One region of the Mesorhizobium sp. B2-4-7 genome, then DNA from elsewhere that is predicted to be linked to it. Evidence: riboswitches for the same ligand, from Rfam matches in the RefSeq annotation. Region 1 holds a riboswitch; the other holds the start of a gene.

Region 1 (9,801 bases):
GCCGCCGCCGAGGCCGATCCGGATGCGCAGCCGACCGATGCCGCTTCGCGCCGCAAAGTTGGCCGACCGCCGCTTGCGCGACCCAAACGTGCGGTACAGTTGCGCCTCGACGCCGATGTTGTCGACCGTTTCAGGGCCGGTGGTGATGGCTGGCAGACGCGCATGAACGAAGCATTGCGCAAAGCGGCAGGCCTGTAATCCTCGGTCTGCCACCAGTCCTCATCGGGCCTTCAACGCCTGCGCGATGTCGTCCAGCAAATCGTCGGTATCTTCCAACCCGACCGACAGCCTGAGCGTGCCGGGTCCGATGCCGAGCTCGGCGCGCGCTTCGTCGCTGAGGTTCTTGTGCGTCGTCGTCGCCGGATGGGTGATCAGGCTTTTGGCGTCACCGAGATTGTTCGAGATCAGGACGATGTCGAGCGCGTTCTGCAAGGCGAAGGCACCCTGCTTGCCGCCCTTGACGTCAAAGCAGATCAGGGTGGAGCCGCCCGACATCTGCTTCTTCACGACGTCAGCCTGCGGATGGTCGGCGCGCCCGGGATAGATCACGCGGGCGATCTCCGGCTGCTCGGCCAGGAAATCGGCGATCTTGCCGGCGCTCTCCGTCTGCTGGCGCACGCGCAGCGGCAGCGTTTCCAGGCCCTTCAGCAGCGTCCAGGCATTGAACGGCGACAGGCTGGGGCCGGTATGGCGGAAATAATCGTGCAGGTTCTCGTCGATCCACTTCTTGTCCGACAGAATGACGCCGCCGAGACATCGGCCCTGGCCATCGATGTGCTTGGTCGCCGAATAGACCACGATATGCGCGCCGAGCTGCAACGGCTTCTGCTGCAGCGGCGTGGCGAAGACATTGTCCACAACCAGCCGCGCGCCGATCGAATTGGCAAGCGAAGCGACGGCGGCGATGTCCACCACCTCAAGCGTCGGGTTGGTCGGGCTTTCCAGGAAAAACAGCTTGGTGTTGGGCCGAACCGCCTTTTCCCAATTGGCGATGTCGGTGCCGTCGACCAGCGTCGCCTCGATGCCGTAACGCGGCGCCAGCGTCTCGACCACCCAGCGGCAGGAGCCGAACAGGGCGCGCGCCGCAACGATATGATCGCCGGCCTTGACGCTGCACAGGAGTGCTGCCGTCACCGCCGCCATGCCGGACGCGGTGGCGCGCGCGTCCTCGGCGCCTTCGAGCGCGCACATGCGCTTCTCGAACATGTCGACGGTCGGATTGGCGTAGCGCGAATAGATGAAGCCCGGTTCCTCGCCCTTGAAGCGGGCTTCGGCGGCTTGGGCCGTCTCATAGACATAGCCCTGGGTCAGGTACATCGCCTCGGAAGTTTCACCGAAGCCGGAACGCAGGGTCCCGCCATGCACGAGTGCGGTCTGAGGCTTCCAGTTGCGCGTCTTGCTCGTCATCGTCCTATCCAAACACAAAAAAACCGGCCGCGAAAAAGTCGCAACCGGTCCATGCGGCCTTGCGGCCCGACGGTCCTTTAGCGACTTGTTTAACGTGGCTGCAAGCCGACCGGCCAAATCACCACGGGATAACGACCCTTTAGACCCGCGACACGCTTGCGTCAATTGCCGGCTTCATTAAGAGACTTGTACCAGCAGAGCGGAGCCAGACTTTGCGGCAGACAGGAATTCTTCCCGATCAGGACATTGCGGCGCTGTTCCAGTCCGGCGCGCTGAAGTCGTCGCGTGCGCTCGACGCCGACCAGATCCAGCCGGCCAGCCTTGATCTGAGGCTCGGCGACAAGGCGTGGCGGGTGCGCGCGTCCTTCCTGCCGGGTCCCAACCATAAGGTCAGTGAAAAACTCGACCGGTTGAAGCTGCACGAGATCAGCCTGGCCGACGGCGCTGTTCTGGAAACCGGCTGCGTCTACATCGTGCCCCTGCTCGAAAGCCTGGCGCTGCCGGCGGAAATTTCGGCGTCCGCCAATCCCAAGAGCTCGACCGGGCGGCTCGATATCTTCACCCGCGTGATGACCGATCGCGGCCACGAGTTCGACAAGATCGCCGCCGGCTATCATGGTCCGCTCTATCTCGAAGTCAGCCCACGGACCTTCCCGATCGTCGTGCGCGCCGGCTCGCGCCTTTCGCAGATACGCTTCCGCACCGGCAATGCGCTGCTCTCGGAAGCAGAGTTGCATCAATTGCACCGGGCCGAAATGCTGGTCGCCACCGAACCGCCAAACATCTCCGGCGGCGGCATCGCATTGTCGATCGATCTCAACGGCGACAGTGACGGGCTGGTCGGCTATCGCGGCAAGCACCATACCGGCCTGGTCGATGTCGACAAACGCGCGGCGCAGGAGATCGTCGACTTCTGGGAGCCGATCCACAAGAGCGGCGCCGGCGAGCTGGTGCTCGATCCGGACGAGTTCTACATCCTCGTCAGCCAGGAAGCGGTGCATGTGCCGCCGCTCTACGCGGCCGAAATGACGCCCTTCGATCCGCTGGTGGGCGAGTTCCGTGTCCACTATGCCGGCTTCTTCGATCCGGGTTTCGGCCATTCGGCGGCCGGCGGCACCGGCAGCCGCGCCGTGCTCGAAGTGCGCAGCCATGAGGTGCCGTTCATCCTCGATCATGGCCAGATCGTCGGCCGGCTGGTCTACGAGCATATGCTGAAGCGGCCGCAGGCGCTTTACGGCACCGAGCTCGGCTCGAACTACCAGGCGCAGGGCCTGAAGCTGTCCAAGCACTTTCGCGCCGCGCCCTGAACGCTCATCACCGTCAGGCAAGATACTTGCCTGCGCCGGCTCGCCATGCTTGGCTGCCTCGCCGGCCGCCGACGTGGCGGCGCTCAAGGGGAATGAAAATGCAGATTTCGAAATGGATCATATCGGCGGCGGCCGCCGCCATGCTGACGCTTGGTGCCGGCGCCCTGTCGGCGCATGCGGCGGAGAAAATCAAGATCGGCACCGAGGGAGCCTATCCGCCGTTCAACACCATCACGCCCGACGGCAAGGTCGAGGGCTTCGACATCGACATCGCCAACGCCTTGTGCGCGCAGATGAAGGTCGAATGCGAGATCGTCACCCAGGACTGGGACGGCATCATCCCGGCGCTGCAGGCCAAGAAATTCGACGCCATCATCGCTTCGATGAGCATCACCGAGGAGCGCAAGAAGCAGGTCGCGTTCACCCACAAATACTATACGACGCCGCTGTCGCTCGTCGCCCTGAAGGACAGCGACATCGCCTCGACCGAACCGGCGGCACTCGCCGGCAAGACGGTCGGCGCCCAGGCGGCGACCACGCAGGCCAACTACGCCCAGGACGTCTATGGCAAGGCCGGCGCCGAAGCGAAGCTCTATCCGACCCAGGAAGAGGCAATCACCGATCTCCAGAACGGCCGCCTCGATGCCGTCCTTTCCGACAAGTTCGTGCTGATGGACTGGATGAAGAAGGCGAGCGACGGTTGCTGCAAGATGGTCGGCGACGTCAAGGGCACCGAGACCGAAGCCGGCATTGCCGTGCGCCTCGAGGATACGGCGCTGCGCGACAAGCTCAACGCAGCCATTGACGCCATCGTCGCCGACGGCACCTACAAGAAGATCCAGGACAAGTATTTCGATTTCGATATTTATTGAGATCTGAGACGCTTCTTACCTTCTCCCCTTGTGGGAGAAGGTGGCCTCGCGAAGCGAGGTCGGATGAGGGGTGTTCCAGGGAACGCCAACGCCTCACTCCGGCCAGCACCCCTCAACCGTCTCGGCGCTGCGCGCTGATCCACTGCCCTGGGGCGAGCCACGGGTCTCGCCCCGTCCTTCGGATCCCACAGGGGAGAAGGAAATGATGGCCACCCTCAGAGCGCCTTCACCGCCACCTTCACCGGCTGTTCGATTTCGAGCGGATTGCGCAGCGGCAGGCCGAAATCGCCGGCCTCGATCTCGAACACGTCGCCGGCCTCGGTCTTGATGCCGTCGGCGAAGGACAGGGTCGCGGTGCCGAACATGTGCACATGCACGTCGCCCGGCTGGCGGAAAGCCGAATATTTGAAATGGTGGTGTTCGAGATTGGCGATGGTGTGCGACATGTTCGCTTCGCCCGACAGGAACGGCTTTTCCCACATCAACTTGCTGTCGCGCCAGATGCGTGAGGAGCCCCTGATGTCGGCGGGCAGGTCGCCGACCAGGATCTCCGGTCCGAAGGAAGCGTTGCGCAGCTTGGAATGGGCGAGAAAGAGGTAGTTCACGCGTTCGGTCACATGGTCGGAAAATTCGTTGGACAGCGTGAAGCCGACCCGGAACGGCGCGCCGTCGTCGCCGATGACATAGATGCCGGCAACCTCGGGCTCCTCGCCGGCATCCTTGGCGAAGGCCGGCGACAGGAGCGCGGCACCCGGCGCCACGGCCATCGTGCCATTGCCCTTGTAGAACCATTCCGGCTGCACCCCGATCTGGCCTTTCGCGGGTTTGCCGCCTTCCAGCCCCATGCGGAACATCTTCATGGAATCGGTGAGCTGCTCCTCGCCATCGGTGCTGAGCTTCTTGTGCATGGAATCGCGCGTCGCCGCCGAGCCGAGATGCGTTAGCCCCGTGCCGGTCAGATGCAGATGCGCCGGATCGGGATGATTGATCGGCGACAGCAGCCGCCCCTTCTTGTAGGCGGCGTCGAGATCGACGGTCTCGCCGAGCCCCTTGCGTTCGATCAACGCGGCAAGGCCGACGCCGGTACGAGCGGCTTCCATCGCCAGCGAATAGACGCTGCGTGCGCCGTTGATGATCCGGGTCTTGCCGCCCGTGCGTGCAACGACACGGATGGTCTCGGCGTCGTCGAGAATCTGCGAGATCAGCATGATCAGTCCTCTCTCATATCTTGGCATGGCTGCCTTCTGGCAAACCCTGACCTGCGCGGCTCGGACTGGCCGTGCCACGGGTTGAACTCGTCGTCCGGATTGCGCTCGCGAGCCCGGTCCCTGAAGGACTTCTTCAAGCCGGCGAATTGCCGGCAGCGCCGCGACCGTATGCCTCCTGCTTGCCTCGCCTGAAACCTGTTCAGGCCTTGTTCTTGTTGTAGACGTCGAAGATCACGGCGCCGAGCAGCACCAGGCCCTTGACCACTTGCTGCCAGTCGACATTGACGCCCATGATCGACATGCCGTTGTTCATCACGCCCATGATGAAGCCGCCGACCACCGCGCCGATGACCTGACCGACGCCGCCCATCGCCGAGGCGCCGCCGATGAACACCGCGGCGATGACGTCGAGCTCGCTGCCGAGGCCTGCCGCCGGCACGGCCTGGCCAAGGCGCGCCGCGATGATCAGGCCGCCAAGCGCCGACAGCACGCCCATATTGACGAACACGTAAAGCGTCAGCCGCTCGGTCTTGATGCCCGACAGCTGCGCGGCCTTGGCGTTGCCGCCCATCGCATAGATGCGGCGGCCGATCGTCATGCGCTTGGTGACGAAGACGAACAGCGAGATCAGCAGGCCCATGACGAGCAGCACCACCGGCAGGCCCCGATAGCTGGCGAACTGGTAGACCAGGAACAGCGCCAGCGCGCTGCCGACCAGCGTCTTGATGACGAACAGGGTAAAGGGCTCGGCCTCATAGCCGTGGCGTTCGCGTTTGCGTCGCGTCCGTAGCCCGAAATAGGCATAGGCCAGCACGGCGATCAGGCCCAGCACGATCGTCGTCATGTGCAGCGTCAGACCGCTGCCCATAATCGTCTTGCCGGCTGCATTCACCGTTGGCGGGATCAGCGTCAGCGGTCCGATGACATCTGGAATGAAGCCGGAGCTGAGCGCCTTGAACTCGGGCGGCAGCGGTCCGACCGAAGATCCGCCGCCGAGCAGCGCCTGGCATATGCCGCGGAAGATCAGCATGCCGGCCAGCGTCACGATGAAGCTCGGTATTCGGTGATAGGCGATCCAGTAGCCTTGCGCCGCGCCGATGAGGCCGCCCACGATCAGGCAGACGATGGAGACCACCAGCGGGTTGCTGAATATGCCGAGAGGCCAGATCACCATCATCATCGCCGCCAGCGCGCCGATGAAGCCGGCCACGGACCCCACGCTGAGGTCGATATGACCCGATACGATGACCAGCAGCATGCCGAGCGCCATCACGATGATGAAGGAGTTCTGCTGCACCAGATTGCTCAGGTTCACCGGCTTGAACAGCGTTCCCGAGGTGGTGAACTGGAAGAACACCATGATGGCGATCAGCGCCAGGATCAGGCCGTATTCGCGCAGGTTCGTCGCCAGCGCCGATACGGCGATGCGTGGACGCTGCCCTACATCTTCGGCGACGTTGCTTTGCGGGGCGGGGGCGCTTTCCGTGCTCATGCTGCTTTTCCTTCTCCCCGAACCATGGCTCGCATTATTCTTTCTTGGCTTGCGTCCGCCGCGGGCATTTCGCCGACGATGCGGCCTTCGTTCATGACATAGATGCGGTCGGTGATGCCGAGCAGTTCTGGCATTTCCGACGAGATGACCACGATCGCCTTACCTTCGGCCGCAAGGCGCGCGATGATCGTATAGATTTCATATTTGGCGCCGACATCGATGCCGCGCGTCGGCTCGTCCAGGATCAGTACTTCCGGGTCGGCGAACAGCCATTTCGACAGCACCACCTTCTGCTGGTTGCCGCCGGAAAGATTGCCGGTCATCTGATAGACGCTGGAGGCGCGGATGTTGGTCTGCTTGCGATAGTCGTTGGCGACGGCAAGCTCGCGCAAATCGTCGATCACGCTGTGGCGCGACACGCCGCCGAGATTGGCCAGCGTAATGTTGTGCTTGATATGGTCGATGAGATTGAGGCCGTAGGTCTTGCGATCCTCGGTCACATAGGCAATGCCGTGTTCGACCGCCCTGCTCACAGAGGAGACGTCGATCGGCTTGCCCTTGAGCAGCACCTCGCCGGTGATGCGGCGCCCATAGGAGCGGCCGAACAGGCTCATGGCGAATTCGGTTCGCCCGGCGCCCATCAGCCCGGCAATGCCGACCACCTCGCCCTTGCGCACATTGATGTCGATGCCCTTGATCACCTGCCGCTCGGCATGGAGCGGGTGATAGACCGACCAGTTCTTCACCTCGAACACGACCTCGCCGATATCGGGCTCGCGCGGCGGATAGCGGTCGTCGAGCGAACGGCCGACCATCGAGGTGATGATGCGGTCTTCCGAGATGTCCTTCCTGGACAGCGTCTCGATGGTTCGTCCGTCGCGGATGACGGTCACCTTGTCGGCGACCCGGTTCACCTCGTTGAGCTTGTGCGAGATCAGGATCGAGGTCATGCCTTGCCGCTTGAATTCGAGCAGAAGGTCGAGCAGCGCCTGGCTGTCCTTTTCGCTGAGCGACGCCGTCGGCTCGTCGAGGATCAGGAGCTTGACCTCCTTGCTCAGCGCCTTGGCGATCTCGACCAGCTGCTGCTTGCCGACACCGATATTGGTGATCAGCGTCTTGGGGTCCTCCTTGAGGCCCACCTTCTTCAGCAGGGCGCTGGTGCGCGCCTCGTTGGCATTCCAGTCGATGACGCCGTATCGGGCGTGTTCGTTGCCGAGGAAGATGTTTTCGGCGATCGACAGCATCGGCACCAGCGCAAGCTCCTGGTGGATGATGACGATGCCCTTGCGTTCGCTGTCATGAATGCCTTTGAACTGGCATTCCTGGCCCTGAAAGATGATCTGGCCGTCATAGGTGCCGGAGGGATAGACGCCCGACAGCACCTTCATGAGCGTCGATTTGCCGGCGCCGTTCTCGCCGACCACGGCGTGGATCTCGCCTTCCTCGACCCGAAGGTTGACGTTCGACAGCGCCTTGACGCCGGGAAACGTCTTGGTGATGTCCTGCATCTCCAAAATCGTCGAGGCCATGGGTAAAGTGCTCCTGCGAGACCCGCAACAATACCGGGGTCGCTGGTGAACGAAAAGGGGCCCTGCGTTGCGCAGGACCCCTGGCTATGCAACCGAATTTACTTCAGTTCGTCGGCCTTGATGTAGCCGGAGTCGACGACCAGGGCCTGGTAGTTCGACTTGTCGACCTCATGCGGCGTCAGCAGGATCGAGGGAACGACCTTGACGTCGTTGTTGTAGGTCTTGGTGTCGAGGCCTTCCGGCTTGCCGCCCGAGAGCACCTTGTCGACGAGCTCGACGGTGGCCTTGGCCAGTTCGCGGGTGTCCTTGAACACGGTCGAGTACTGCTCGCCCGAGATGATCAGCTTCACCGAGGCGGTCTCGGCGTCCTGGCCGGTCACGATCGGCCACGGCTGGGCCTCCGTGCCGTAACCGACAGCGCGCAGCGAGGCGGTGATGCCGCGCGACAGGCCATCATAGGGCGACAGAACGCCATCGACGCGGCTGCCGTCCGAATAGTTGGCCGACAGCAGATTGTCCATGCGCGCCTGGGCGGTGGCGGCGAGCCAGCGCAGCGTGCCGACCTTGTCCATGCCGGTCTGGCCGGACTTGATCTTGATCGAACCGTCGTCGATCAGCGGCTGCAGGACGGAAATCGCGCCGTTGTAGAAGAAGAAGGCGTTGTTGTCGTCGGGTGAGCCGCCGAACAGTTCGACGTTCCACGGCTTGGTATTCGGGAAGCGCTCCTTGAGGCCCTTGACCAGCGAATTCGCCTGGATCACGCCGACGCCGAAATTGTCGAACGTGGTGTAGTAGTCGACATTGGGCGTCTTCTTGATCAGGCGGTCATAGGCGACGACGACGACGCCGGCATCAGCGGCCTTCTGCAGCGCATCCGACAGGGTGGTGCCGTCGATCGAGGCGATGATCAGCGCCTTCGGACCCTTGGTGATTTCGTTTTCCAGCTGGCTGAGCTGGTTGGGGATGTCGTCCTGCGCATATTGCAGGTCGACCGTATAGCCCAAAGCCTCGAGCTGGGACTTGACGGCATCGCCGTCGTTGATCCAGCGCTGCGAGGTCTTGGTGGGCATCAGCACGCCGACGAGACCCTTGTCGGCGGCGTGCGCCGAATAGGTCATGGCAGCGATGCCAAGGGCCGCGACGGCGGCCAGCGTCTTGATGATCTTCACAATTACTCTCCCTGGTTGATGGACGCGACACCTCGGGGCTTCGCGGGCCGCGCAGGCGAGCAGGAGCGCAAGCGCCGCTGTCGTCTATCGATCTCCGGTATCCTCCCAATCGGCCCTGGGACTGATTTCAATCGACACGATTTTCCTCGTCATCGACTGGCACGCCCCAGGACGCGCGAAGGGTGTGTCCCTTTGCCATAACTGTCAAATGCGATCTTTGATGATTGCTATACCGAAACTGGTATACGTTGACGCTAAACTCAAGGGCATTGGGAGCGAAGGGAAATCAATGGCAACGTTGCGCAACCCTGGCGGGATTTCAGAAGGTTACGAGGTGCTCCCCGGTGACGGCGAGACCCTGCTGCGCAGCGGCCTCAGCCTGCGCCATATGCGCATGATCGTTGCACTGGACGATCACGGCCGGGTCAGTTCCGCCGCCCAGGTCATGAATATCTCACAGCCGGCGGCCTCGCGCATGATCGCCGAGATGGAAGCCGTGCTGGACGTCACGCTCTGCGAAAGGCTGCCGCGCGGCGTCACCTTGACCCCCTATGGCAAGGCGTTGGCCAGGCGCGCGCGCTCCATCCTTTTGGAGATGCGCGAGGTCGATCGCGAGATCTCCGAACTCAAGGCGGGCAAGGGCGGCTCGGTGTTCCTCGGTGCGGTGACGGCGCCCGCGATCGAGCTCGCGGTCCCGGCGATCCGCGAAATCCGCCGCATCTACCCGCGCATCGAGATCACCATGCAGGTCGAGACCTCCAACGTGCTGGCGCGCGAGTTGATCGCGTCGCGCCATGACTTCATCATCGCGCGCATC
Region 2 (22,209 bases), on a different contig from region 1:
TCATAGGCGCCGAGGGTTTCCTCATAGGGCGTGGTTGGATCCGGCCAGTGCGACAGATAAAGATCGATGAACTCGGTCTGAAGCCGCTTCAGCGATGCATCGACGGCCTTTTCGATGTAAGCGGCGGACAGGTCCTTGTGGCCCTGCCCCATGTCTGAGCCCACTTTGGTGATCACCACGACCTTATCGCGGTTGCCGCGGTCCTTCATCCATTTGCCGATGATGGTTTCCGATTCACCGCCCTCGTGGCCGGGCACCCAGCGCGAATAGGCGTCCGCTGTGTCGACCGCGTTCAGGCCGGCGCCGACGAAGCGGTCGAGCAGGTCGAACGACGTCTTCTCGTCGGCGGTCCAGCCGAAGACATTGCCGCCCAGAACCAGCGGCGCGATGGAAAGGTCGGTGCGACCGAGACGGCGTTTCTGCAAGGCTGATCTCCGTGTTGGTGGGATTGGGCGGCTATCGCCCGTTGAGAGTCGGAGCCTAACCTAGGTCTCGCCGCATCGAGGTCAAAGGCCTCACCGGGCTTTTCCGCAGAGCCAGCGCTTCACAAAGGCGCGATCCGCCTCGCCACGTCTTCCAGCCAGTGATCGCGAATGCCGAGCGCCCGGAGATGGTCCAGCGTGCTCGACACATAATCCTCATTATTGCCGGACTGGCCGACAGCGCCGCGCACCACATCAGCGGCGTGGGCCGCATCGAGCGCACCGGCATACTGCTCATGATTGCGGTCGACGATATAGGCCACGGCCTCGACCGTGCCGCCGCCGTCAAGGCGGACATTGAGCATGCGCTCGAGATAGACATTGGTGACCAGCTCGCGCTCACGCAGATAGGCGATGACCTCGTCCCGCAACTCGCCCGGCACCCGGAAAGCCAGCCCGACGCAGGAACCCCCGCGGTCAAGGCCGAGCACCAGCCCCGGACGTTCCCGCGTGCCGCGATGCACGAAGGAATAGACGCACAGCGCGCGACGATAGCCATGCAGGCGCGCCCGCCTTGTCTCGACATGCGCGAACCCCGGCCGCCATATCAACGAACCATAGCCAAACACCCAAAAATCGCCCATATCGCCGTGCCTGATTGCGTAAGAATGGCAGCACCACACCGGAATCGGTGTTTTTTCCGTCCATCTCTGTCTACCTTTTGTCGTTGCCAGAATCGACAGCCCGCCCACAGCCCCCATGCGTGAACGAGAACCGCAGCATGACGTCCACTGACGAACGCCAGCCGAAGCATCGCCGCCGCCTGTTCTGGCTTGCAGCGTTTGTCATCGCGCTGTTCGCCATCTACAGCGGCGGCTGGTTCTATCTCGCCGACAGGGTCCGGAGCGAAGCCGACAAGGCGATCGCCACGCTCAACAAGAGTGGCATCGAGGCCGGCTGCGCCAATCTCCAGGTCAGCGGTTATCCCCTGAGCTTCGCCGTCTCCTGCGACAATGTTGCTTATGAGGACGACGCCAAGAACCTTGCCGCCTCTGCCGGCTCCTTCAACGCCGTCGCCCAGATCATCCAGCCGCTGTCGCCGGTCGCGGACCTGCGCGGTCCGCTCAGGACCTCGGTTCCGGGCATGGTGCCGCTGTGGATCGACTGGGATGATCTTAAGGCCAACGTCAAGCTCTCATGGCCGCTGCCGCGACGCATTTCGCTCACGGCCGAGGGCCTGTCCGGCCAGACCGATCCGGCCGACGACACCGATCCGGTGCAACTGTTCAGCGCCGGCAAGGCGGCGGGCCAGCTGCAGCCGAACGGCAGGGATATCGACTATATCGGCAGCTTCGGCGATCTGGAGATCGATCCCGATGCGATCGGGGGCCGCGTCCTGCCGCCGCTCGACGCCAGTGGCGAGGCGACGCTGAAGAACGGCCTGGCCCTGATCGGCACGCAACTGAAAAGCCTGCGCGGCCAGGCCGTCGAGATCCGCAGGCTCGATTTGTCGTCGGGCACGGCGCACGTCACCGTTTCCGGGCCGCTGTCGGTCGACGCCGAGGGCCTGGTCGATGCCGATCTGATGATCAGACTGAAGGACCCGAAAGCCGTGGCCGCCATTCTCGGGGCCGCCATACCCGAACAGAAGAACCAGATCGAACAAGGCTTTGCCGCCCTGGCGCTGCTCGGCAACGAACCGTCGATGCCGCTCAAGGTGGTCAAGGGCAAGGCCTCGCTCGGCTTTATCCCGCTGGGCAAGATCAAGCCGGTCGACTAAGCATCCCCAATGGACAGACCGGCAAAACTCCTGAGCGTCGGCGCGCTGACGCTCGACACCATTCTTCGCGTCGAAGCGCTTCCCATCCATCAGGGCAAGTTCATGGCCGCCGATGGCGTCCAGATCGCTTCCGGCATGGCCACGAGTGCCGCCTGCGCCGCACGCCGGCTGGGCGCCGAAGTGTGGCTTTGGGCGAGCGCCGGCGATGATCAGGTCGGCGACCAGCTGATATCGGGCATCGAGGCGGAGGGCGTCGATTGCAGCCTCGTCCGTCGCGTCCCCGGAGCGTCCTCGGCGCTGGCCGCGATCCTTGTCGACGGCCATGGCGAGCGCATCATCGTGCCTTTCTACGATCAGCGCGCTCAGGCCGATCCCGACGGCTTGCCGGTCGCCGATCTCACGGCTTTCGATGCCGTGCTGGTCGATGTGCGCTGGCCGGGTGCGGCGGCGCTGGCGCTCAGCGCTGCGCGCGCTGCCCGCCGCCCTGGGATCCTCGATGCCGACACCGCGCCATTGGCAGTGCTGGAGCGGCTGTTGCCGCTCGCCTCGCACATCGTCGCCTCCGAACCGGCGGCGCGCATCGTCTGCGGCCAGGCGCTGGACCCGCAGGCCGCATGCGCCGACCTTGCGTCGCGCACCGACGCTTTCGTCGCGGTAACTGCCGGCGGGGCTGGAACCTGGTGGCATGACAGGCAGGCCGGTTGCGTACGCCACGTCGCTGCGCCAAGGGTCAAGGTGGTGGATACGCTGGCAGCCGGCGACGTCTTTCATGGCGCATTCGCAGCCGGATTGGCGCAAGCCATGCCGATCGAGCAGGCGCTACGCTTTGCCAGCGCGGCCGCGGCGCTCAAATGCCAGCGCTTCGGCGGCAGGCTGGGCGCGCCCGATCGTGCCGAGACACTGGCGATGATGGCGGCGACCTGGCCTGAAGGAGCCTAGTTTTTCGCCGGATGCTCGACCGCCTGGCGACCGAAATCCGGCACGTCGATGTCCTGGCCGGCCTCGATGATCGAGCGTCGCACGGCGCGGGTGCGGGTGAACAGGTCGAACAGCTTGTCGCCGTCGCCCCAGCGGATCGCCCGCTGCAGAAAAGCCAGATCCTCCGAGAACCGCGCCAGCATTTCCAGGATCGCGTCCTTGTTGTGCAGGCACACGTCCCGCCACATGGTCGGATCGGAGGCGGCGAGGCGCGTGAAGTCGCGGAAACCGGAAGCGGAATATTTGATGACTTCCGTCTTGGTCACCGATTCTAGGTCATCGGCGGTGCCGACGATGTTGTAGGCGATGATGTGCGGCAAATGCGAGACGATGGCCAGCGTCATGTCGTGATGCTGCGGATCCATCGTGTCGATGTTGGCGCCACAACGGCGCCAGAATTCGGAAAGCCTTTCCAGCGCGTCCGGATCCGTGTCCGGCAGCGGGGTGAAAATGCACCAGCGGTTGTCGAACAGATCGGCGAAACCGGCATCGGGCCCAGATTTCTCCGTGCCGGCCAGCGGATGGCCGGGAATGAAATGCACCCCACCGGGTATATGCGGCTGCATCTGTGCGATCACGGAAGCCTTGGTCGAGCCGACATCGGTGACGATGGCGCCCCTCTTCAGCGCCGGCGCGATCTCTTGCGCCACCGCGCCGGACGAGCCGACCGGCACCGAGACGATAACCAGGTCGGCATCGCGGACCGCTTCCTTGGCATCTATGGCGTAGGAGGAGCCCAGCCCAAGCTCTTGCGCCCGCGCCAGCGTCGCGGCGCTGCGCGTCGAGATGGCGACATGGCCGGCCAGGCCCTCGCGGCGGATGACGCGGGCCAGCGACGAGCCGATCAGGCCGATGCCGACCAGCGCGATCTTTTCGAACATCGGTGATGCCATGGCGTTCTAGCTTTTCAGGAATGTCGTGAGTGCCGCGACAACGCCGCGATTGGCCTCTTCGGTGCCGACCGTCATACGCAGTGCGTTGGGAAAGCCATAGCCCGAAACACGCCGCAGTATGTAGCCGCGCTGGGTGAGATAATCGTCCGCCGCCGCGGCCGAATGCTTGCCGTCGTCGGGAAAATGAATGAGGAGGAAATTGCCGACGCTCGGCGTCACCCGCAACCCGAGCCCGGTCATCTGTTCGCTCAGCCAGGCCAGCCAGGTCTCGTTATGCGCGACGCTGCGCTCGATATGGGCGCGGTCGCGGACGGCGGCGATGCCGGCCTCGATCGCCGTCGCATTGACGTTGAAGGGACCGCGTATGCGGTTGATCGCGTCGACGATGTGCATCGGCCCATACATCCATCCGATCCGCGCCCCGCCAAGTCCGATCTTGGAGAAGGTGCGGGTCATGACCACGTTCTGAGAGCTGCCCGCGAGCTCGATGCCGGCCTCATAGTCGTTGCGCCTGACATATTCGGCATAGGCGGCATCGAGCACCAGAAGCACGTTCTTCGGCAGGCCGGCATGCAGGCGGCGCACCTCCTGGAACGGCACGTAAGTGCCGGTTGGATTGTTGGGATTGGCGAGGAACACGATCTTCGTACGTGGCGTGACGGCCGCCAGGATCGCATCGATGTCGGCGCGCTCCTCGGTCTCCTTGACTGCGACAGGCGTCGCCCCCGCCGACTGGATGTAGATCTTGTAGACCATGAAGGCGTGTTCGGTGAATATGGCCTCGTCGCCGGGCGCGAGATAAGTCTGCGCCATGAGGCCGAGGATCTCGTCGGAGCCGTTGGAACAGATGATGTTCTGTGCGTTCAGACCATGCACCTCGGCGATTGCTTCGCGCAGGCGCCGGGCGGTGCCGTCGGGATAGACGTCGAGCTTGGCGGCGACCTCGCGCGCGGCCTCGATTGCCTTCGGCGAGGGGCCGAGCGGGTTCTCGTTCGACGACAGCTTGTGGACCTTGTCCACCCCGGCGGGGGCCGAGCTCTTGCCCGGCACATAGGCCTGGATGTCCATGATGCCCGCGCGCGGGGTTGGACGTGCCTTGTCCGAGGTCTGGCTCATATCGCAAAATCCGTCGAGAACGCTTCCGTCCTGGAAGCCGCTGCGGAAATACAAGCCATGGCCGGCAATGTCGAGAGGTGGCAGTGGTGCCAGCAGGCGGCATTGACGGCGAGGCAGGTGAGTTCTAGAAGGGCAGCGACAGTTCCGTGGTGATTTGGCCGGTCGGCTTGCAGCCACGTTAAACAATTCGCTAAAGGGCCGTTTGCGCGACGTAACCGGCTTTGCGAAGGCATTGCCGGTTTTTTATTGTCCGCGGCCGGCCGGACGAACGCATCGCGGCGCGGACATCGATAGCGATTTCCGCAAAGGCGAGGGTGCAGCAAGAGAGACGAGATGGCCGCTCAGCGCGCTGGCAGAACCAACAACGAGGCAGACCAACCGTCGAGTCCGGTCGTGCGCTTCGGCGCCGACAAGCCGCTCAAGCTCGACGCCGGCACGCTGCTGTCGCCGTTCCAGATCGCCTACCAGACCTACGGCACGCTGAATGACGCCCGTTCCAACGCCATTCTCGTATGCCACGCTTTGACCGGCGACCAGCATGTGGCCAGCACCAATCCAGTGACCGGCAAGCCGGGTTGGTGGGAAGTGCTGATCGGCCCCGGCAAGATCATCGACACCAACCGTTTCTTCGTCATCTGCTCAAACGTCATCGGCGGCTGCCTCGGTTCCACCGGCCCGGCATCCACCAATCCCGCCACCGGCAAGCCTTATGGGCTCGACCTTCCGGTCATCACCATCCGCGACATGGTGCGTGCCCAGCAGATGCTGATCGATCATTTCGGCATCGAAAAACTGTTTTGCGTGCTCGGCGGGTCGATGGGCGGCATGCAGGTGCTGCAATGGGCGTCGAGCTATCCGGAGCGTGTTTTCTCGGCGCTGCCGATCGCCACCGGCGCGCGGCATTCCTCGCAGAACATCGCTTTCCACGAGGTCGGCCGGCAGGCCGTGATGGCCGACCCCGAATGGCATGGCGGCAAGTATTTCGACCACGGCAAACGCCCGGAAAAGGGGCTCGCCGTGGCGCGCATGGCCGCCCACATCACCTACCTGTCGGAAGCAGCCTTGCACCGGAAGTTCGGCCGCAACCTGCAGGACCGCGAAGCGCTGACCTTCGGCTTCGACGCCGATTTCCAGATCGAGAGCTATCTGCGTCACCAGGGCATGACTTTCGTCGACCGCTTCGACGCCAATTCCTATCTCTATATGACGCGGTCCATGGACTATTTCGACCTCGCCGCCGACCACGGCGGCAGGCTGGCCGATGCTTTTGCCGGCACCAAGACCCGCTTCTGCCTGGTGTCGTTCACCTCGGATTGGCTGTTCCCGACCGAGGAGAGCCGCTCGATCGTCCATGCGCTGAATGCCGCCGGCGCGTCGGTGTCCTTCGTCGAGATCGAGACCGATCGCGGGCACGACGCCTTCCTGCTCGACGAGCCGGAACTGTTCGCCGCCATCAATGGCTTCATCGGCTCGGCCGCGCGAGCGAGAGGGCTCGGCGCATGACCCCGCAAAATTGCAGACCTGTCCATCAAGGGTCACGCACCACGACAAGGGGCAAGCCATGAGCGTCAACCGCGCCCAGCGCGTCGATCTCGAGGTGATCGCCGGTCTGATCCCGCCGCAATCGCGGGTGCTGGACGTCGGCTCCGGCGACGGCTCGCTGCTCGAGCTTTTGCAGGAAACCAAGCAGATCGACGGCCGCGGACTGGAGCTGTCGCAGCGCGGCGTCAACGAATGCGTGGCGCGCGGCCTCTCGGTCGTGCAAGGCGACGCCGACAAGGATCTCGAATTCTATCCCGACAAGGGTTTTGATTTCGTCGTCCTGTCGCAGACCTTGCAGGCGACCCGCAACCCGAAGCTCGTTCTCGACGAACTGCTCAGGATCGGCGAACACGCCATCGTGTCCTTCCCCAATTTCGGCCACTGGCGGGTGCGCCTGTCGCTGTTCGTCAAGGGCCGCATGCCGGTGACCAAGGACCTGCCCTATTCCTGGTACGACACGCCGAACATCCACTTCTGCACCATCCGCGACTTCGTCAATCTGTGCGAGGAGCTTGGCGCGACCGTGGAAAGGGCGACCGCGCTCGACGCCAACGGCCAGAAGATCGGCCTGTCGATGCCATGGTGGTTCTGGAACTTCTTCGGCCAGCAGGCGGTGTTCTTGTTGAAGCGATAAGGGCCATCCCGGAGGTGGCTATGACACCCCCTTTTCGGGCGAAGTCGAGCTGCAGGCTGATCTCTGCGACGAAGGTCATCAGCAGGTTGGAACGCATAGCCCGGCGAAGGCTCAGCGATCGAGCTCCGGGAAATACGGATCCGACAAGAACCGTCTGTCGCGTTCGCCTTGCAGGCAGTCGATCGGAGCCTCGGCTTCGGCGGGAATGATCCTGGTCTCGTTCTGAACGCCGCTCACTTCGAGAATCAGCTTGCGCCGGATTGCCGTCGAAAATTCGGCGGCTGTATAAATCGGCAGCACGAAGGAGCCCGGCCCGCCGGTGACGCACTGGGCGTAATACCGGTCGAGGTGGCTGAAGGTGGGCGATGGATTGATCAGGATCGGCAGGCCGTTGATGACGATGCCTCTGGCGTTTGCCGCATCCCGCGTGGCGGTGACGGGCGGCCCGATATTGTTCGGTCCGTCACCGGAAATATCGATGACGCTGCGTTCGCTTTCGTAAGCGGTGCGGTCGAAGAGCCCCGCGCCGAAGGCGAGCGCGCCGGAGATCGACGTGCCGCGGAAGCTGCGGAACGGACGAGCCGCTATCTTGTCGGCAAAGGCGTTGGCGCTCTCGGCGCCGTCGATGACCTGCCAGCCGATGAGCGCGTCATCGCGCACAGTGCCGGCCCATTCGAAATAGGTGAGCGCGATGCGACCGGCGTTCCCGGCGCGGACCGCCTTGATGAAGTCGGGATGACGCAGCGCCTCCACATAGCCGGCGCGCTGCAGGGCGAACTCCTTCTCGTCCATCGACAATGAGATATCGACCGCCAGCACCAGTTGGACATCAACGGCCAGACTATCCGGCGCAGGCGCAGTCACGGCGGCCTCGGTGCAGGCCAGGCAGGCAAGCAGGCTGAGAGCATCAAGCATGGCCGGCTCAAGCTATGTTTCCGGTGCGATCTTCCCTCGCGATCACGGCGAAATAAAGCTGCCGCGTGGCGTGGCGCGGGCTGGTCCGAATAGATGCCGGAAGTGCTATTTCTTGCGGCGAGGAGCGGCCGGCGGCGGCTCGATTGCGCCTGCCCTTATGCGCGCGGGCTTCAGAGCCGGCACGCCGGACGCCTTCACGATGGTCAGTGCGCGCGGGAAGAATTGATTGTTGTGCTGGCCGCGGCCTATATTGAGGATCGTCGCCCCGCCCAGCCGCTTCTCCAGCATCGACAACACCCGCCGCAGTGTCGGTCCGTCGAAGGCATCGAGAGCCTCATCGATGATCACCCATTTTGGTTGGCGCAGCACGAGGCGGGCAAAGGCCAGCAGGCGCAGTTCGTCGTCGGCCAGTTCATGCTCCCAGCGCGCGCTGCGGCCGAGCGACGACGACAGGTGTTCCAGGCCGATCTCGGCCAGCACGGCTGAGATATCGGCATCGCTTGCCGGCGCAACCCCGTCCACGTGGTCGAGCACTTCGCGCAACGTGGCGGTCGCGAAGTAGGGCGTGCGCGGCACGAAGATAGGCGTCTCCCCCGCCGGCATGCCGATGCGCCCGCTCCCCCACGGCCACAGGCCGGCAATGGCGCGAAAGAACAGCGTCTTGCCCGCGCCAGGCTCGCCGGTGAGCATGACGCGTTCGCCGGCGTGGATCTCGACATGCTGGTCGGCGAGCCTCGTGCAGCCCTCCGGCGAGGCCACTTCGAGTTTCTCGAAGGTCAGCTTGCCGTTTGCATTCTCGCCGAATTCGATGCGCCTTTCCTGGTCGTGCAGCACATCGGTCTCATCCAGCGCAATGCGGAAATCGGCGACGCGCATCAGCGTCGCGCGCCAATCGGCGATGCTGCCGATATTGTTGATGAACCAACGCAATGAAGAATGGACCTGATTGAAGGCGCCGACCGCCATCATCAGTCCGCCGAAGCTGATATCGCCCGCGAAATAGACCGGCGAAGCGACCAGGATGGGAGCCACCACGGTGATCCAGCCATAGGTGTCCGTCACCCAGGCGAGATTGATCTGGGCGTTATAGATGCGTCGCATGGCGCCGAGCACGGTGCCCAGGTCGGTTTCCAGCCGCCGCCTGGCATCGGGCTCGCTTCGGGCGAGCGCGATGGCATCGATGTTCTCGTTGACGCGCACCATCGAGGAACGCAGCTCCGCCTCGCGTGTGTAGCGGTCGCTGTTGAGGTGGATCAGTGGCCGTCCGACCAGCCAGCTCAGCCAGGAAGCCGTTCCGGCATAGAGGATGGCCGCCCACACCATGTAGCCCGGTATGGCGAGCGATGTCCCGCCGACATGGAAGACGAAGCCCGAGGACAGCTCCCATAACACGCCGACGAAGGAGGCGAGCAGGATTAGGGATTGCAGCAGGCCAACGCCAAGATCCGTCGACAGGTCGGAAAGATGGCTCGCGTCCTGCTGCATGCGCTGGTCGGGATTGACCCCGATGGCGCCTGCATGCGCCAGGCGAAAAGCGCGCGCCGGCCGCATCCATCCATCGATCAGATCGAGCGTCAGCGCCTCGCGCAGCTTCAGCCGGATCGTCTGATTGAGCCAGGTCTGGCCGACATTGAGCACAAGAAGCCCACCGGCAATCGCGGCAAAAATGGCGAGCTGGTGCAGGAAGGCCTGCATGTCGCGGCGTGCAAGCGCATCGTAGAAAGGCTGGTTCCAGCGGTTGAGCAGAACCTGGCCGATCGAGGTCGCGACAATGACGGCAACCATTCCGATGGAGGCCCAGCGTAGCCCTTTGCGGACCGGCGACCCGGCAAGCGCCAGCTTGATGGTTGCCACCTGATCACGCAGGCTCGAAGCTTCGACCGCAGCGATAGGCCGGGCAGAGGCATCATTGTCCGGATAATCGGCCATGAGCTGAAGTCCTTGCGTTCAAAAGCGGTGCTGAAAACCGGATGAAGTGTAGTGACGCCACCGGTCACTCAGCCAGGCTGCGAGCCCGTCAGCGACAGATAGGTCGCGAAATGCCGTCCGGCGCAAGTTTCTGGCACGATCACGAAGGTGTCATTCGCGGACCCGGCGATGTCGTGGCCCCGGTCTCTATTCGCCGGCCGAGCCGCGTTGCTGCATGCGGCGAAAGCACCGGCACGAAAACCCGTCGGGAAGCGCGCTGGGCGGCCGGCACGCCCTGATAGAGCCGCTTCTGCGCCTCGACCACGATGACGCCGGAAAAGATCGGCCACAGCCGCCGGCCGGCGCGCTCCACCATATTGTGGAAGCGCATCATGAAACGCCGCCGCGATGGCGGAAAGAACAGGGCGTCGGACCAGGCGGCGGGCGTGAAATTCGCCTCGCGCAGCAACTCGGTGAGCTGACCGCGCGAGAACGGCCTGCCATTGCCAAACGGCGTGTGCTCGAACCGCGCCCAGACGCCGCGCCGGTTGGGCACGACGATGACCACCCGGCCGGCCGGCGACAGCACGCGCCAGATCTCGTTCAGCGTTTCGCGCGGGTTTTCGACATGCTCGAGCGAATGCACGAGCAGCATGCGGTCGATGCAGGAATCGACCAGCGGCAGTTCCTCGTCGAAAACCAGAGCCGTCGCCGTCGGTCCCGCCGCCGGCCAGACCACGGCGCCCTGCGTCGCCGGCATGAAGGCGAACACCCGCTCGGCGTCACTGCCGAACCGTTCCAGCCAAGGCAAGGTGTAGCCGAGCCCGACAAGCCGCTCATTGGGCACGGTGGCCCATATCGATGACAAGGCCATGGTGATCGAATGCTCGGCGAAGCGACCGAGCGCTGTCGAATAGAAGGAGCGGAGATCGACGATGTCGGAATGCATGTCAGGGATGTAGCCGCGATATCGGCGGGTTTCAACAAAAGGCCGCGACGTCCCGAGATCCCGGATGTCGAATGACATCCTGACATTAGTCATCTCCGGGATGACATCCGCGCGTCGGCGTCCTATGTCTGCGGCGAAAGATGGAGAGATGCGATGGCGGTCGAAATCGAACAGTTCATGTGCCGCAGCGACAATTTCGGCGTGCTGGTGTATGATCCCAAAAGCGGTCAGACCGCGCTTATCGATGCGCCGGAAGAAGCGGCGATCCTGGCTGCGGTCAAGCGCACCGGCTGGACGCCGACGATGATCCTGACCACGCATCACCATGTCGACCATGTCGAGGCCAATCTGGCGCTGAAGCAGCGCTTCAAGCTGCGCATCGTCGGTCCCGAAGCGGAAAAGGCCAGGATCCCCGGCATTGACGACACGGTCGAGGACGGTTCGGTCCTGCATCTCGGCGAGGAACGTATCGAAGTGATCGCCACCCCCGGCCACACCGCTGGCCACGTCTCCTATCACCTGCCGGCATCGAAAGTGGCGTTCACCGCCGACACGCTGTTCGCGCTCGGTTGCGGGCGGCTGTTCGAATGCAAGCCGCCGGTGATGTTTGAATCCCTGAAGAAGCTCGCGGCACTGCCTGCCGCGACCGTGATCTATTGCGGGCACGAATACACGCTCGCCAACGCCCGTTTCGCGCTGAGCGTCGACCCGACCAATTCGGCATTGAAGGAACGCGCGGCAAAAATTGAAGCGCTGCGCGCCGATAACAAGCCGACGCTGCCGACCACGATCGGCGAGGAATTGTCGACCAACCCTTTCCTGCGCTGGCATGATCCGGCAATCCGCAGGCATTTCGGCATGGAGAAGGCGTTGGACGTCGAGGTTTTTGCCGAGATCCGCAAGCGCAAGGATAATTTCTAGGCCAAGCGACACTGGTCGAAACCATGACGAGTTCCGCAGAAATCATCGCCATCCTTGGCATGAAGCCGCATCCGGAAGGCGGCTGGTACACGGAAACCTTTCGCGACGGGGGCGGCGGAGCTCGAGGCCACTCGACGGCGATCTATTTTCTGCTGGAGCAGGGCCAGGTTTCCGCCTGGCATCGCGTCAGGGATGCAGCCGAGGCCTGGCACTTCTACGCCGGCGCGCCGCTGGCGCTGTCGATATGGGAAGAAGGCGGCCCAAAGGCTAACGGGGTGATCGAGCAGGTGCTCGGCATCGAGCTTGCGGCCGGCGAGCGGCCGCAAATCGTCGTGCCGGCGGGCTGGTGGCAATCGGCGCGCAGCCTGGGCGAGTGGACCCTGGTCGGCTGCACCGTGGCGCCGGGCTTCGATTTTGCGGCGTTTGAACTGGCGGAGCCTGGTTGGCGGCCTAAACAGCTCTGACGCAGCAGGAAACCCTTAGCGCAGCAGGAAACCAAGCGTGATCACGAGCTGCGCGGCGTAGTAGAGGCCCCAGACCGCCAAACGCATCCAGGCGCGATGTGGCGAAATGGCGGCCGCCAGGAAGCGTTCCGTGGCCAGCAGCGCGTCGGACGCCATGAACAGCACGGCACCGCCGATAACAGCGGCACTGCTCGTCGTCAGCGCCGAAATGCCCATGGCGAGGATGGCCGCGACATAGCCCGCGATCGGCGCTCGCAGGGCCGGGCCGACGCGGCGCCACAGCGCCGCCAGCATGAGAATAACAAATACCGCCATCGCAAGTGCGATTGCCGCGCGCCAGGGTTGGGCCCCCAGCACTCCCAGCCCCTCGCCCCTGCGCAGGAACAGCACGACATAGACGATATGCGCGCCGAGAAAGCTGCCCAGCCCGCCGAGAAACATCTTTTCGCCATCCCGCGACAGGAAGGCGTCGCCGATGGCGCTCAGTGCAAGGGCGGCGACCAGCAGCAGCGGCCCGCCCTGCATCGCCGCCAGCACGGCAAGCATGGCCACGGCGAGCGTTTTTGCCGCCGAACGGGCGAGCGTCGGCGCCATGCCTGATGTGAAGGCGTAGACAACCGCCGCCACCAGGGAAAAGATCAGCGTCGCATTGGCGTTGCCGTCGATGCCGCCCGGAAACGGCATCGTCATGCCCGGGCCCCGCCTTCGGATGCCCCGGCTCCGCCTTCGGCAGCCGCAGGCTTGCGCAGGAACAGCGATTTTGCCGCCAGGGCAGCGCCGCCGGTGATGAGCACGCAAGCGGCGAGGATGCGCAGCGACGGTTCGGCGACGCCGGCCGCGATCAACACCAGCGTCGACAGGAGCGGCGCGGCATAGCTTGCCGCGCCCAGCACCTGGATGTTGCCGCGCTTGACCCCGACATCCCAGGCATAGAAGGCTGCCCCCACTGGCATCAGGCCGAGCCCGAGCACGGCAAGCCATTGCCCGGCACTCGCGGGCAGCACCGTCTCTTCCAGCGCCAGATGGCAGGCAAGCGACAACAGCGCGGTCGCCGCGCAGAACCAAGTGACGATGCTGGTCGGCACTGACGGGAAACGCCGCGACAGGAGCGAATAGGACGACCACAGCACGGCGCAGACGGCAGCCATGGCGTAGCCGAAGGCATAGCGCGCGTCGAAGGCGAGGCCGCCGCCCTTGGTGACGATGAGGACGGTGCCGGCAAGGCCAAGCAGCGCGCCGACGATATGGTTCCAGGCCAGCCGCTCGCCCGGCATCAGCGCCGAGCCGAGCACGATCAGCAGCGGCCACAGATAGGCGATCAGACTGGCCTCCACCGCCGGCGCGTTGCGCAGCGCGGTGAAGTAGAAAAAGTGGTAGCCGAAAAGGCCGGCAATGCCGATCACCCAGACCTGGCGAGGTATCCTCTGGCTTTTATCCGCGGCCGGCATGAAAAGGCGCGCGAAAAGCCCGACCCCGGTGCCGATCGAGAAGGTGATCGCCGACAAGAGGAACGGCGGCACCTTGCCGGATGCGTCCGTAAGCAACGCCAGCAGTGCCCACATGGCCACGGCCGAAAAGCCGATCAGTGTCGCGCGCCCCATTCTGTCTCCAGCGGCGCGCGTGGCGCCTTATTGTATTGCTTCGAAACGCCTGGCGCTGATGGTCAAGGTGCCGATCTGCGTCCCGACCGTCGCGCGGATCGGCGCATATACCCCGGTTTGGCCGAGCGGCGCAAATGTCACCATTATGCGGCTTTTGTTCTTGAGGTAGTTGAGCGCCTTGCGGCCCTTGCGGTAGCCGGCCACCGGCTCGAAACCCATCCGGCATGTGACGGTGTCGCCCTTGTAGCCGGGCACCGAGATCGACCCTTTTGAAGCGTAGCTCAGCGTCAGGTTGGCGCGCATCTCGCCGTCATACAGCCTCACGGTGCGGCCGCAGACCTTGTCGAGGCTGCCGGCATGGATGACGGTTGCCGCCATCGGATCGAGCACCGATGCCAGGTCGCCGGCGCCAAGCGGCACCCAACTGTCGGGATCGCGCTTTTCCGGCGCGGGAACGACCGTCGTCGAGATGACGTTGCCATTGGCAAAACGAATGTCGATGGCGGAGGCTTTCTTGCCGGAAGTGTAGTCCGCGCGGAACGCCTGCGGCACCATCTTCTGGCCCGAAATCGTACCCTTGGACGAGATCGTGCCGCGCGTGTCATCGAACAGCTTGGCGAGACCGGCCGCGGAAACGCTGCCGTCGATCGAGTAGACGCCGTTCTCATAATGGCTTGAAAAGCTTGATTTCGCGATAGAAAGGCCCAGAAACGACACTGTGTATTCGCCCCTGAAGGACTGCGGCGAGGCGGCCGTCGCAGGCGACGGCGAGGCGACGGCCAGCGCGGCGGCAAGGGCATGGGGCAAGCGAAGCATGGCGCGATCGGATCCTTGATTTCAACCGGAGGCGGACAACTCCGGTCTGGCATGTCCCTATGGAACCGCTTATACGACGAATTCCGGCCTTAGTATGAAATGCCGCTGGGCCAGGCTGGAGCTTGACGCATGGGCGAAATGCAACTATGGAACGCCAACTTTTTCCATAAGGCCGCTTGACCAGAACCGCGCGCCACCCGGCGTGGGCACGAAGGTTTGGCAGGTCCCCGAGAGAACTGAAGGTTAGAACCATGTCCCGCACCTGCGAACTCACTGCCAAGGCAGTCCAGACCGGCAACAATGTGAGCCACGCCAACAACAAGACCAAGCGTCGCTTCCTGCCGAACCTCGTCAATGTGACGCTGATTTCGGAAGCGCTGAACCAGAATGTGCGCCTGCGCATTTCCGCCAACGCGCTGCGTTCGGTCGAGCATCGCGGTGGTCTCGACGCCTTCCTGGCCAAGGCTGACGTCAAGGAGCTGTCGCAGCGCGCGCGCCTCTTGAAGAAGCAGATCGCCAAGAAGCTCGCCGAGCAGGCTGCCGCGTAAACTGTCTTTCAGGCGGGGGACGACCGCCCTGGCCAACCTCTTGTTGGCCTTGAGCATCGGATCGCCGTCCGCAAGGCGGTTTCGGAAATCCGATGCTCGAACAAAGCGAGCGCGATCCGGTTTCGGCATGACGCTCCGCTGGTTCCATTACCCAGGATAAAAAAATGACTTCCTTCTCGCGATACCTGCCCTTCGTGGCCGCCATGGCGCTTGTCGTTGTGGCATCGAATATCCTCGTGCAGTTCCCGATGCAGGGTCGGATCGGCGGCTTGTCGCTGGCCGACCTGCTCACCTGGGGCGCGTTCACCTACCCGTTCTCCTTTCTGGTCACCGACCTTGCCAACCGCCGCTACGGGCCTGCCGTGGCGCGCCGGATCGTCTTTGTCGGCTTCATGACGGCGGTGGTCTGCTCGATCCTCGTGCCGCCCTTCCTGTTCCGCCATGGTTTCATCGAATTCGAGACCGCCGCCGACCGGCTGGTGCGCATCGCGGCGGCGTCCGGCGCGGCCTTCCTCACCGCGCAATTGCTCGACGTGACCGTGTTCAACCGTCTGCGCCGACAGAGCTGGTGGCGGGCGCCGATCGTCGGCACGTTAGTCGGCTCGGTGTTCGACACCGTCGTGTTCTTCAGCGTCGCTTTCTCCGCGGCTTTCGCCTTCGCTGGCCCAAGCGACAGTTTTGCGCTGGAAACGGCGCCGCTGATGGGCGTGCTGCCGGTCGAGGCCATGCGTTGGGTCTCCTGGGCGCTTGGCGACCTCAGCGTGAAGCTGATCATCGCCGTCGTGGCACTGATCCCCTATCGGCTGCTCGCCGCCCGCTGGAGCCAGCCGGCTGTTGCTGCGGTCTAGGCCGTGATTCCCTGGATCCAGCTGGACTCCGCGAAAACCCCGGATGGCGCGCAGGAGCTTCGGCTCAAGCGGCGCGGTTCCGAATTCTCGATCATGCTGGGCACCAACGAGTTGATGAACAGCCGCCTCAGCGGCTCGGAAGAAGCGTTGGCCAGGCTCTCCTGTCAGAGGATCGCCGGCCGCAGACAGCCGAGAATGCTGATCGGCGGCCTTGGCATGGGTTTTACGCTGCGCGCCGCTCTCGCCGAGTTGGGCGAGAATGCCGAAATCACTGTCGCGGAGTTGGTGCCGGCGGTCGTCGCGTGGGCACGAGGGCCGATGGCGGAGGTGTTTGGTGGCTGTCTCGACGATCCGCGCGTCATCGTGCGGGAGGCCGATGTCGGGCAGTTGATAAGATCCCGGCCCGCGGTCTGGGACGCCATCCTGCTCGATGTCGACAACGGCCCGGACGGCATCGTTCACAAATCCAACGACGCGCTGTACAGCCTGCTGGGCCTGGCGGCAGCGCGCACCGCACTGAAGCCCGGCGGCGTGCTTGCGGTGTGGTCGCAAGGGCCGGACAGCGGCTTCACCCGGCGGCTGAAGCAGGCAGGTTTCGCGGTCGAGGAGGTGAGCACGCGCGCCAACGGCAAGCGCGGCGCGCGCCATGTCATCTGGATCGCCACCAACGGCTCGCGACCCTGAGCGGACGCCGTCATTTGATGAATAGTCGACCAAATCGAAGCCGGCGTTGAATACCCTCAACTTCAGCTTCGCAGCTGGAGCGCCAAATCAGTCCTGGTGCAAAATGAATTCCAGGTAGAGATTGCGCTGCAGGATCGAGTGATTGTCGTCGGAGATCAGCGACACCATCAGCGCGCCGTCTTCGCGCGTCCAGACGTCGAGCCCTTCCATATTGTCGATCTGGTAGCCCATATCGGCTTCCAGCAGCACCGGACCGTCGGCGACCGCGCCCTTCTCGACGGTCTCGCCATCAATGCGCCGCAGCCGCATCTTGAGGCCTCCTGCCATCGTGAAACTGCGCTCCAGCAGCAGAAGGTCGCCATCCGGCAGGAAAGCCCCATCGGTGATATCGAAATCGCCGTTGCGCTTGACGGTGAAGACGCCCTTGTGCGGACCTTCGATGATGGCGGCATAGATGTTGCCGGCCTTGTCCAAGCTCTTTTCCGACACCACGACCAGGCCACCTTGGTGGCGGCCATTGGCATTGGCGTGGGTGACGGTCTCGAAGCCTCGGTTCCGGCGCAGCTCCCATGCCGGAACCAGGAAATCCATCTGCCTGATCGGCGCCTTCATATCGTCGGAGCCAATTTTAAACTGGGCGACGCGATGGTTGCGCTCGAAACCCACGGTGGCAATGCCGTCCTTGACGGAAAGCCCCTCGGCATCGACTTCCGATTTCTCGTCGATCGGCCGGCCCGATGCATCGACCATCTGTTCCATGCGGAAGTCCCCGATGCCTGACGGGCGCTTGTCCGCATCATGGGTCACGGTGCCGAAGAACCAGAATCCGGTATCGGCGACGCCGACGAAGTCGCGACCGCCTTTCAGGAAACGGAAGGCCGACAGCGCGCCGAAATCGCGCGACGGCGACGTCATCTCCAGCCCGCCGACGAATTCGAGCGGACCGAATTGCTTGTCGGCACGGCCTATACGGAATTCGGTGATCGGGCGGGCTAAGACCTCGACCGGTTCAACCGAGGTCGCGCCGGCTGAACTGGATGGCACCGGGGCTGCACCGGCAAACAGGGCGATGGCGGCGAAAAGTGCTTGTCGAAATCCGCCGTGCGAAAAGATCATCCGGCGCGCCGCATGCCGCCGCGCCGCGTATCGCGTGCGCTTTCCTCGGCGAACAGCGAAGCCAATTGCTCGGTCATGGCGCCGGCCAGTTCCTCGGCATCGACAATGGTGACGGCGCGCCGGTAATAGCGGGTAACGTCATGGCCGATGCCGATGGCAAGCAGCTCGACCGGCGAGCGCGTCTCGATCAGCTCGATGACGGCGCGCAGATGGCGCTCGAGATAATTGCCCGGATTGACCGACAGCGTCGAATCGTCGACCGGCGCGCCGTCGGAGATCATCATCAGGATCTTGCGCTGCTCTGGCCGGGCGATCAGCCGGTTATGCGCCCACAGCAGCGCCTCGCCATCGATGTTTTCCTTGAGCAGGCCTTCGCGCATCATCAGGCCGAGATTGCGCCGTGCCCGCCGCCAGGGATGGTCGGCCGACTTGTAGATGATGTGGCGCAGGTCGTTCAGCCGGCCCGGATTCGGCGGCTTGCCGTCCTTCAGCCACTTCTCGCGGGCCTGCCCGCCTTTCCAGGCGCGCGTGGTGAAGCCCAGAATCTCGACCGAAACGCCGCAGCGTTCCAGCGTGCGCGCCAGAATGTCGGCGCAGGTGGCGGCCACGGTGATCGGCCGGCCGCGCATGGAACCCGAATTGTCGAGCACCAGCGTCACCACCGTGTCGCGGAATTTGGTGTCGCGCTCCTGCTTGAAAGACAGCGGCTGCATCGGATCGATGACGACGCGCACCAACCGTGCCGGATCGAGATAGCCCTCCTCCAGGTCGAAATCCCACGACCGGTTCTGCTGCGCCATCAGGCGGCGCTGCAAACGGTTGGCCAGCCGGCCGACGACGCCGGACAGGTTGGCGAGTTGCTTGTCGAGAAAGGCGCGCAGCCGGTCGAGCTCTTCTTCCTCGCAAAGCTCCTCCGCCCCCACCGTCTCGTCGAAAGCTGACGTGAAGACCTTGTAATCGATCTCCTTCGGAAGGTTGGTGAAAGGGTTGTCGTTGCGGCGCGCCTCACCGGGCGTCTCGGCATCGGCATCGTCGTCGTCGGACAAATCGTCGGCAGTGGCGTCGGAGGCTTCGGTCTCGGCCGACTGCTCGTCGTCAGAGGAAGCCTCGGCATCCTCGGACTGCGACTGTTCGGAGCCGGAATCGTCCTCGCCGCCTTCCTCGCTCTGTTCCTCGCCTTGCGGCTGGTTATCGTCATTGTCCTCCGAGTCTTCGGTCTCCTGCTCGTCGCCGAGTTCCTCGGCCATTTCCATGGAGGCGAGCATTTCACGCACGACGCGGGCGAAGGCCTGCTGGTCGTCGAGCTTGGACGACAGCCCGTCGAGGTCGGCGCTGGCCTTTTCCTCGACCCAGGGGCGCCAGAGCTCGACCAGCCGCTCGCCGCTCTTGGGAATCGGCCGGCCGGTCAGCTTCTCGCGCACCATCAGCGCCAGCGCCTCCTCGATCGGGGCGTCGGCCTTATCCTTGACGTCGACGAGATTGGCCTTGGCGTATTTGTCCTCCAGCATCGAGCCTATATTGTCGGCGACCCCTTGCATGGCGCGGCTGCCGATCGCCTCGACGCGCGCCTGTTCGACCGCGTCGTAGATGGCGCGGGCCGCCTTGCCTTCCGGCGCCAGTCTGCTGTGGATGCGCACGTCATGGCAGGCGCGCTTGAGCGCCATGGAATCGCCGAGGCCGCGGGTGATGGCTATGTCGGCCTTGGACGCTTTCTTGGGCAATTCCGGCAGCCGGGCGCGGCTGCCGGCGAGCGCCGGGCGGTCCTTGGCGAAGCCGACTTCCAGCTCCTTGTCGCCGGCGATGGCGCGCATGCAGACGGTGACGGCGCGCTTGAAGCTGTCGGCTTCAGAGCCCGCCTTCGACTTGTTGCGCGTATTGTCGCCCGGACCCGCCATCGAGGCTCTGCTTAGCCCAGCACCACATTGGCGGCGCTCTCCGGCAGATCCTCGCCGAAGGCGCGCTGGTAGAACTCGGCCACCACCGAGCGCTCCAGTTCGTCGCATTTGTTGAGGAAGGTCAGCCGGAACGCCATGCCGATATTGCCGAAGATCTCGGCATTCTCCGCCCAGGTGATGACGGTACGCGGGCTCATCACGGTCGACAGATCGCCATTGATGAAGGCCGAGCGCGTCATGTCTGCGACGCGCACCATCTTGTTGACGATGTCCTTGCCCTTGCCGTCGCGATAGTGCTTGGCCTTGGCCAGCACGATATTCACCTCATTGTCGTGCGGCAGGTAGTTCAGCGTGGTGACGATCGACCAGCGGTCCATCTGCGCCTGGTTGATCTGCTGGGTGCCGTGATAGAGGCCGGTGGTGTCGCCCAACCCGACCGTGTTGGCGGTCGAGAACAGCCGGAACGCCGGATGCGGACGGATGACGCGGCTCTGGTCGAGCAGCGTCAGCCGACCAGACGATTCCAGCACGCGCTGGATGACGAACATCACGTCCGGACGGCCGGCGTCATATTCGTCGAAGCACAGCGCCACATTGTGCTGGTAGGCCCAGGGCAGAATGCCGTCGCGGAATTCGGTGATCTGCAAGCCGTCCTTGACCACGATCGCGTCCTTGCCGACGAGGTCGATGCGGCTGACATGGCTGTCGAGATTGACGCGCACGCAAGGCCAGTTGAGGCGGGCCGCGACCTGCTCGATATGGGTCGATTTGCCGGTGCCGTGATAGCCCGAGACCATGACGCGCCGGTTGTAGGCGAAGCCGGCGAGGATCGCCATCGTCGTCGCCTTGTCGAAAAGATAGTCGGGATCGATGTCGGGCACATGTTCGCTGGTGACCGAATAGGCCGGCACCACCATCTTGGAGTCGAAGCCGAATTTGTCCTTCACCGACACCGTGGTGTCGGGCAGGTTGGCGATGTCGCGATCGACCTTGTTCATCTCTATCCACGTCTCCACGGGCGAAACGACTGATTTCGCCGGCAATCGATTTTCTCCGGGGGCGGTCTTAGAGCCTTTTCCACCCTTATGAAAGTTGGAAAACGACACGAACCGTTGGGTCGCTCAGCACAAACCCGCCTGCTTGAGCACGCGATAGGCCTGGAGCACATCGCGGAACCGGTCTTCCGAACCTCTGTCGCCGCCATTCGCATCCGGATGGTGACGCTTCACCAGTTCCTTATAGCGCGCCTTGATCTCCTTGCCAGTCGCCTTTGTATCAAGGCCAAGCGTTTCCAGCGCCTTGGCCTCAAGCGGCTTGGCCTTGCGCTCGCGCACCTCCCGGGGATCCTTCGGCCCCTTGAACAGGTCGAACGGGTCGCGCATCCGGTTGTAGTAGCCGGCGCGGCCGGAGCGCATCTGCGCCATATCGGGAGACGAGCGCGTCGAGGCGCCGTTGACGCCCATCTTCCAGGTCGGCCGATGGCCGGTCATCGCCTCCTTCTGGAAACGGGCGACCTCGGTGTCCGGAACGCCGGAAAAATAGTTGAAACCCTTGTTGTACTCGCGCACATGGTCGAAGCAGAAGCGGAAATACTCGCCCTCCTTCATGCGCCCGACCGGAGCGCGATGGGTGCCCGCCTCCTTGCAGCCATCCCACTGGCAGATCGGCGCGTGCGACTTCAGCTCCGCGTCCTTCTCCTGGCGGATGCGGATCTTCTCGAAATATTTGGGATACGGCTTCATCTAACCCATTTATGGGGCGTTCGCAGATGCGAAACAAGAATTGACATTTTCGCGATGATCGCCCTAACCGCTGAATCGCGGCATAAAGCAGGCGGAGGACCGATTTTGTTGAAGCGCGGCATGCAACGAAGTCGGTTCGGCTTCCGCGATCCCGCTGGCGATATGTGGTGAAGGGAGACGGCAATGTCCATACAGGCAACCATGGAAGACAAGTTGAGCAAGGCATTTTCGCCGGAGCGGCTGGTCGTCATCAACGAAAGCCATCTGCACGCCGGCCATCATCATGTGGAATCCGGCCACCAGGCTACGTTCGACGGCACCGGCGAGACGCATTTCCGCGTCCGCATTGTTTCGCAGGATTTTGCCGGCATGAGCCGCATCGAGCGCCACCGCGCGGTCAACGCGCTTTTGGCCGACGAATTGAAGGCTGGCCTGCA

What was found. Region 1 has a riboswitch for S-adenosylmethionine ahead of FJ946_RS13655 (O-succinylhomoserine sulfhydrylase). Riboswitches for the same ligand answer to the same signal wherever they lie in the genome.
Region 2: it holds a riboswitch for S-adenosylmethionine, as region 1 does, so the genes downstream of both, FJ946_RS10240 (homoserine O-acetyltransferase) here and FJ946_RS13655 (O-succinylhomoserine sulfhydrylase) in region 1, are expected to answer to the same signal.

Annotation. Positions count from the first base shown of each region.
Region 1 is NZ_VFVH01000004.1:75,598-85,398, reverse strand. Features, by position in the region: gene FJ946_RS13660 (BrnA antitoxin family protein) at 1-198, shown strand, start outside; gene FJ946_RS13655 (O-succinylhomoserine sulfhydrylase) at 220-1,407, opposite strand; SAM riboswitch at 1,465-1,542, opposite strand; gene FJ946_RS13650 (2'-deoxycytidine 5'-triphosphate deaminase) at 1,620-2,714, shown strand; gene FJ946_RS13645 (ABC transporter substrate-binding protein) at 2,813-3,586, shown strand; gene araD1 (AraD1 family protein) at 3,802-4,794, opposite strand; gene mmsB (multiple monosaccharide ABC transporter permease) at 4,994-6,286, opposite strand; gene mmsA (multiple monosaccharide ABC transporter ATP-binding protein) at 6,283-7,815, opposite strand; gene chvE (multiple monosaccharide ABC transporter substrate-binding protein) at 7,914-8,984, opposite strand; gene FJ946_RS13620 (LysR family transcriptional regulator) at 9,274-9,801, shown strand, end outside.
Region 2 is NZ_VFVH01000003.1:24,995-47,203, reverse strand. Features, by position in the region: gene FJ946_RS10270 (aldo/keto reductase) at 1-425, opposite strand, end outside; gene FJ946_RS10265 (gamma-glutamylcyclotransferase) at 545-1,066, opposite strand; gene FJ946_RS10260 (DUF2125 domain-containing protein) at 1,204-2,202, shown strand; gene FJ946_RS10255 (sugar kinase) at 2,212-3,141, shown strand; gene FJ946_RS10250 (prephenate/arogenate dehydrogenase family protein) at 3,138-4,073, opposite strand; gene hisC (histidinol-phosphate transaminase) at 4,080-5,189, opposite strand; SAM riboswitch at 5,326-5,403, shown strand; gene FJ946_RS10240 (homoserine O-acetyltransferase) at 5,523-6,692, shown strand; gene metW (methionine biosynthesis protein MetW) at 6,751-7,365, shown strand; gene FJ946_RS10230 (DUF1194 domain-containing protein) at 7,477-8,280, opposite strand; gene FJ946_RS10225 (ABC transporter ATP-binding protein/permease) at 8,386-10,209, opposite strand; gene FJ946_RS10220 (methyltransferase domain-containing protein) at 10,349-11,137, opposite strand; gene gloB (hydroxyacylglutathione hydrolase) at 11,291-12,058, shown strand; gene FJ946_RS10210 (cupin domain-containing protein) at 12,082-12,522, shown strand; gene FJ946_RS10205 (lysoplasmalogenase family protein) at 12,538-13,212, opposite strand; gene FJ946_RS10200 (EamA family transporter) at 13,209-14,123, opposite strand; gene FJ946_RS10195 (DUF3108 domain-containing protein) at 14,151-14,939, opposite strand; gene rpmB (50S ribosomal protein L28) at 15,191-15,487, shown strand; gene FJ946_RS10185 (queuosine precursor transporter) at 15,652-16,335, shown strand; gene FJ946_RS10180 (hypothetical protein) at 16,339-17,019, shown strand; gene FJ946_RS10175 (esterase-like activity of phytase family protein) at 17,107-18,135, opposite strand; gene cobT (cobaltochelatase subunit CobT) at 18,132-20,030, opposite strand; gene cobS (cobaltochelatase subunit CobS) at 20,042-21,028, opposite strand; gene FJ946_RS10160 (J domain-containing protein) at 21,152-21,772, opposite strand; gene FJ946_RS10155 (BolA family protein) at 21,956-22,209, shown strand, end outside.